Regions from separate parts of the Exiguobacterium sp. s39 genome, predicted to be linked through region 2. Evidence: predicted binding sites of a transcription regulator. Region 2 holds the regulator's gene; the other holds the start of a gene.

Region 1 (3,423 bases), on a different contig from region 2:
CAGAACTCGATGACGTCATCTTACTGACGACCGACCGTGATAAATTAATCGCCCCTGCTCGAGATTTAGCTTGGACACTCGTCTGGGTGAGCGTAGTCACACTTGTCAGCATCAGCCTGTTGATTCGCTGGCGGATTCAACGCCAACTGGCACCGTTATCGAAACTCGCCTTACAGATTGAAGAAGCGCATGCGAAGCGATCGTATCGTCCATTAACGCTCAAGACGACGACCTTTGAGTTACAACAGCTGACGTTTCAATACAATCAGTTGATGCAACAAATTAATGACTTAACGACGGAGATGCAACAAGCCAGTCAGGAACTTGAAGCCGTCCAGCCCCACTTCTCTTCGCGCTTATCCGCGATGGATCAATCGGTCCAAGCCGTCGATGAAGTCGCCAGTTCCTTACTTGCGCAATCGACGCAGATGGATCAGACGATCGTCGCCTCGACACGTTTGACTGCCCAAGGACACGATGCGTTAAGCGAAATGCAAACGACACTTCTGAACAGTCAACATGCCGTAACCCGTTTTCAACATACTGTTCAGACGAATCACACGACACTCGAGACCTTACAAGAGGAAAGCCAGTTACTGAAGGAACAATCCGCGACGACAGAGCAGATTTTGCAACAGACCTCACACCTACAGCAACAGATGGAAACCTCGATTTCGCATATCCAGCGCGTTGCTGAAGAGACGCGCCGCTTGTCGCTGAACGCGTTAATTGAGGCAACCCGTGCCGGAGAAGCTGGTCGCGGCTTCACAGTCGTCGCTAAGGAGGTCGAAAAACTAGCGATCGATATCCGAACGAGTACGGACCATATCCGGCAGGTCAATCAGACGTGGACGACAGGACTCGATCAAGTCGAACAAGCGCTCTCGCAGATGACGGAACGGTTTCTCTCGACGTCACAACAGCTCGAGACGGCAACGGAGCATTTAAAACAGATGCTAACCGAAGCGACGACGATTGAGACGACACTGGGTACCGTGGAACACCAACGACAGATCGTCGCAGATGTTCAGTCGAACATGCAGGAACATCTACAGTCGGTTCAGCAATTGATGTCGGAGCTCTCATCCTACAGCCAGGTGCTCGGGGAACAGATGCAACACCATGTAACCCAGCAAACAGAACTGAAGACACATAGCGAGGTACTCGAGTCACGGATCAGTTCGTTGCAACAGACCGTTCGTTCGAGTGAATCGCCATCCTAACCAAAAGAGCGCCTGCCATTCTTGGCAAGCGCTCTTTTCCTCTGTTCTCAGCCGATATAACGTGCTTCCTTCTTATCGATGATGTTGCGAATCCGGTTCTCCGTCACCTGATACTGCTCTGCCAATTGACGGGTTGTTTTCCCTTTTTCGTACTGCGCGCGAATCGTTCGAATCTGAAAAGGTGACAGCGTCACACGTTGACCTAACAAGAGATCAAACTCACCAAGTAGTTCAGTATACTGCTGATCGATCGAAGGCAGAACCTCTAAGTTCGACAACTGATCGTCAGCCCGTTTGCCGTTGCGCCGGACGAGTCGCGCTTCCGTGACATCCGCCGTCAGAAAAGCTTGTGCGACGAGTAGACCGACCTGCACCCGCTCTCCTCGACCACGTTGGTAGAGCGTGACTTTGCGGTATCCTTCCCGATTGAGCCGTGGACGGAGCATGACACCTTTTCGTCGTTGCTGGACACCGCGACACGTCACGATCGTCCGGTCGAGCGACCTTACGCGACCAAGTGATGAGACTTCATATATACCTACATAGCCGATGACGGCTTTCCATTGTTCTTGCATGGTTGTCCTCCTTCAGACAAGGACACGACGGGACTTCATACTTGAATTATATCAAATCACGAACAAACGTTCTAGCGATGTCACTCGTCGGAATGTGCTATTCTTAGCAGAAAAAGGAAATGAGGTTCGTCCATGAAATTTGTCTTGTTACTTGGTCCGCAAGCGGTCGGAAAGATGACGATCGGTCAGGAAATCGAACGGTTGACGGAGATGAAAGTCTTCCATAACCACCAGACGATCGACCTGTTATTGCCTTATTTTGATTTCTCTGAACCCGCACACCACCGCTTAAAGGATACGATCCGCCGCGAGATGTTCAAGGAAATGGCGAACAGCTCGCTCGAAGGTGTTCTGTTTACATTCCTCTGTCTATTCGGCGTCGAAGGCGGTGGTCTCGAGTTCATTGAAGAGACAGTCGAATTATTCGAACAAGCGGGTGCTGACGTCTATATCGTTGAACTCGATGCGCCGGTCGCAACCCGTCTGCACCGGAACACGACCGAAAACCGATTAACGCACAAAGTAACGAAGCGTGACCTCGCTGCTTCTGAACAGGACTTACGCGAGACGGCGGACGGATACCGGACACGCTCGCTGCCGGGTGAATTGCCGGACGTCAACTATCTCTTCCTCGATACGGAACAGTTAAGCGCACGTGAAAGCGCTGAAGCGATTTGCGACCATTTCAACTGGTCCAAAGCAACGGTCTAATCACAACTAAGCCCCGTCCTGCTCAAGCAGGCGGGGCTTTAGTGATGGAGTTCGCGTTCATACCGATTCGACTGCAACTGAAATCCGTTTCGACGCCAGACCGCCGTACTGCCTGCTTCGCCGTAGACATGCGTCAGTAATAAAGTCCGTGCGAGATACGATAGAATCGATGTCAGTGCTTCCCTGATGTACCCGCGCTGATCGTCCTCATCCGTCGTCGTGTAACGTAAGTTTCCGGTCGATCCATTCCATGTGAAGGTAATCGTCCCGACGATCGTTTTCTCACGCAACGCATGCAGTGTCCACTTACAACCCGATTCGTCATCCGTTGCTTCGACAAACAGTCGTGACGTCGTAAAATCCGGATGTCGTCCTTTCATTCAGCTCTCCTCCTCGACCTCAAACGTTGCTGTCGCGTAAGCCTCTCCGTTAATCAAAATCGTCAATGTATGTGTACCAGGATAATGGACACGCGTCGTCATGTTCCGAAACGATTGGCGTCGTTCGACTTGTAAGACACCTTTGACTTCCCGCTCCCGCAGTTGAAACACCTTTCGACTCGTTCCACGTTGTTTGACGTAATCGATCGCGTATTCAAGACGCAGACGTTGTTCAACGGAACTGTGCACTTGAAACGAAAACTGTAACTCCTGACCAATCGTCACCGATGAGACGACTAAATCCGTTACCTCGACCTCACCTTGCGTGACATGCCCGAATAACTGCAACACGTCTGGGTTCCCACGCTTCAGTAACGTCCGGGAAGCGTGACGTAAAATCCAGTCCGTGTTCGGACCTGTTCCTAAGTGACGTCTAATTCGTTCGATCAAGTATTCCGGATGTGTCTTTGAAATATCATTCAAATGATTGGCGACACTTTTTCGGACATAGAGGGACGGATCCTGTAATAAGGC
Region 2 (3,423 bases):
GCACGTGAGCTTGTCGTACCTTGGTCGAGTGCTAGGATATACTTGTTTTCCATTTCGAAATCCCCCTTGAGCGGTATGTGTTAGTGAGACGTGATCTTAGTAGATCAATTGATAGATGAACACGGCAATCGCTCCACCGATGATTGGACCGACGACAGGAATCCATGAATAGCCCCAGTCAGATGAACCTTTATTCGGAATCGGTAGGATAGCGTGCGCGATACGCGGTCCAAGGTCACGAGCCGGGTTGATGGCATACCCTGTTGTACCACCGAGCGATAGACCGATGACGACGACGAGTAAACCGACGATGAGTGGTTTTAAGCCGTCTCCGAACGTCGTTAAACCGAGTGCCAAGATACCGAAGACGAGAACGAATGTCCCGATGATCTCAGAAATCAAGTTCGACGGCGTATGACGAATCGCTGGACCTGTTGCGAACACACCGAGTTTTGCGGCTTGATCATCAGTCGCTTCAAAATGTTTCATGTAATGAAGCCAAACGAGAATGGCGCCGATGAAAGCTCCGACAAGTTGTCCGGCAATGTAGATCGGAACGTCTGCCCACGGTAGGTCAGAGTTCAAAGCAAGTGCAATCGTCAATGCGGGGTTCAAGTGTGCTCCACTTTCAGCAGCTACGAATGCTCCTGTCATGACGGCAAGACCCCAAGCGAACGTGATGACGATCCATCCGCTGTTTTCCGATTTCGTCTTTTTCAAGACGACACCGGCGACGACTCCATCCCCGAGCAGGATGAGGATCATCGTACCGATCATTTCCAATACAAAGTTATTCATGCAAAAACCCTCCCTTTGGATTAAAGCAGATAATGGCCTTTCTACTTTAAATTACTCCGATTTGAGAACGTTTTCAATACATATAATTGAAATATAGGAATGGAAATTTTTTATTTTGATGTTTAAAGATACGTAAAAGTGGATAAGAAAACACCTCTTACTGCCTGCAAGCAAGCAAAAGAGGTGTTACCGACGACGTTTTTTTCTTTTTTTAGGTCGAAACCAACTGCTGGAATAATCTAGTAGGATATGAATCGTGCTGGCTACGATGATGCCAATAACAAAAGCTGGCAGGGAAGCGAACCACGAATCAATCGTAGCAGAATCAAGAACCTGAAAATATAGACTTAAAAATAGTAGCGGAATCAGAATCGCAGCACTATAAAGAAGCCGAATGATGTCTCCGATGATCAGTCCATGCGACCAGATCGATCGGTGAGGCATGATCTTGACATACGGCATCCACAAGACTCGAAATGGTCCAAAGCGATAATAAGGTTCTGACTTTAAATCGAGGTCGGGTGACAACCAAAGGGTACCGACAGCGATACCGATGGCGGTTGGTAACCAATCGGTTTGTTGCGTTGCGACCGAATACGCAACGTAACCCGTCAGTGCGACGGTATTGACGGTATCATGTACATTTCCTGAAGGCATGAAAAAAGACCAGTCGTAACTGGTCCCTCCGTCAATGAATCGTCCGATACACGCCGATTACCTTACCAAGAATGGAGACATTATCGAAATACATCGGATCCATCGAGTCATTTTCTGGTTGTAAACGTACCTGTTGATCTTCTAAGAAGAACCGTTTCACCGTCGCTTCGCTATCTTCGGTCATAGCTACGACGATTTCTCCGTTTTCTGCTGTGTTTTGTTGGCGCACGATGACACGATCGCCGTCAAGAATACCTGCATTAATCATCGATTCACCATCGATCGTCAACATGAAGACCGTTTCGTTTCCTACATAATGTGCAGGGAGCGGGAACTGTTCTTCGATATTTTCAATCGCTGTAATCGGAAGACCCGCTGTGACTTTCCCGATGACGGGAACATGGACGATGGCTTCCGTGATTTCTTCAGGCTTATCAAGCAATATCTCAATCGCACGTGGTTTCGTCGGGTCACGGCGAATCATTCCCCGCTTCTCGAGTCGATCCAAATGACCGTGTACCGTCGAGCTAGACGCGAGTCCGACTGCTTCTCCGATTTCACGAACTGATGGTGGATACCCCTTCAGTTTCACTTCAGAGACGATGTAGTCGAGAATCTCTTGTTGGCGCTTAGACATTTTCCGCATACGAATTGCCACCTCTTTCTGGATTGAAGTTTGAAATGTAAGAATATATGTTTCTAGATTCACTATAACATAGAACAAATGAGCGTACAAACAATTGTTCGACATTTTGTATTGACCGAACACGGGTTCTGTGTTTATTATGAGTTATGCGAACAATTGTTCCGCGAACATTTATTCTAACTCATTCATTTCATATTTGGAGGGATTCATGATGATTCATACGATTCGTACTCATGCTTTTTCAATTCTCTTCTATGCATTAAGTATTGCCTTCGTGATCTTTTTACTCACACCACGCCCGGATGAAAAAGTGGCGCAACTGATGACAGCTTCCGTTACGGTCGATGAGAACGCCACAGTCGAACAAATTGCTGAAGTCTACAATGACGGTTCGATGTCAGATGAAGAATACGTCAACTGGTTGATTAAAAATAATGATGTCGAGACAAAACACGTCATCTCAAAAAGCAAAATCGTTGTACCAATCGCACAACAATGACAAAATGGAAAAGTTGTGAAAGAACGAACAGGGATGTGAGGTACGATGAAGGTCGTGATTTATTGTCGGGTGTCGACCGAAAAAGAAGCACAAGATAGTTCGATCGAACGCCAACGGATGGAGCTTTCGAAGGTCGCGTCTCAAAAGGGTTTTGATGTCGTGGATGTCGTCTCTGAAAAAGAGAGTGGATATGACGTCGATCGGGAAGGGATGCTGACGGTTCTTGACCATGTGACACGTGATGCGGTAGATGCGGTACTCGTGACGGATGACACACGGATTGGTCGAGGGAATGCGAAAATCGCTATTTTGCACACGTTTAAGAAGCACGGTGTTCGGTTGATGACACTTGATTCTGATGGAGAATACCAGCTTGCGGATGCAGAAGCAATGGTCCTTGAGATTGTCTCACTGGTGGAAGAATATCAACGGAAACTGCATAACGCAAAAATCGCGCGCGGCATGCGGCGAGCTGTTGAACAAGGCTTTCGCCCGGAACGAAATCTGAATCGCCAAGGAGAGAACGCTGGGCGTAGTCGAAAGGACGTACCGATCGAAGAAATCGTACGTCTTCGAGAGCTCGGACTGACGTTTTCAGATATCGCCATCACCTTGCGTGGGATGGGACATGATATTTCAAAGGCAACGGTCAATCGTCGATATCTTGAATACCGCGAACTGACACCTAGCCCGGAATGAAGAGCAAGTTACCCGTCGACTGACGCGGTTAACTTGCTTTTTTTTATAGCCTCTTTTAAAGTAAGGATACAATTGAACAACTCAAGTTTGAGTCGTACAGAAAGAGGGATTCCATGTTATCACA

Evidence for each region. The regulator LexA, encoded in region 2, represses DNA repair genes until DNA is damaged. The targets are predictions, from matches to a motif close to CGAACATATGTTCG.
Region 1: KNQ11_RS12370 (NUMOD4 domain-containing protein) is a predicted target of LexA. The motif match lies at 1,858-1,871, and genes of this name have one in related genera.

The regions. Positions count from the first base shown of each region.
Region 1 covers NZ_JACSNA010000002.1:169,518-172,940, reverse strand. Annotated here, with positions in the region: gene KNQ11_RS12375 (methyl-accepting chemotaxis protein) at 1-1,223, shown strand, start outside; gene KNQ11_RS12370 (NUMOD4 domain-containing protein) at 1,271-1,798, opposite strand; gene KNQ11_RS12365 (AAA family ATPase) at 1,931-2,509, shown strand; gene KNQ11_RS12360 (GNAT family N-acetyltransferase) at 2,548-2,889, opposite strand; gene KNQ11_RS12355 (DNA alkylation repair protein) at 2,890-3,423, opposite strand, start outside.
Region 2 covers NZ_JACSNA010000001.1:435,048-438,470, forward strand. Annotated here, with positions in the region: gene glpK (glycerol kinase GlpK) at 1-53, opposite strand, end outside; gene KNQ11_RS02220 (MIP/aquaporin family protein) at 97-798, opposite strand; gene KNQ11_RS02225 (metal-binding protein) at 985-1,455, opposite strand; gene lexA (transcriptional repressor LexA) at 1,487-2,101, opposite strand; gene yneA (cell division suppressor protein YneA) at 2,313-2,600, shown strand; gene KNQ11_RS02240 (YneB family resolvase-like protein) at 2,646-3,299, shown strand; gene KNQ11_RS02245 (DUF896 domain-containing protein) at 3,413-3,423, shown strand, end outside.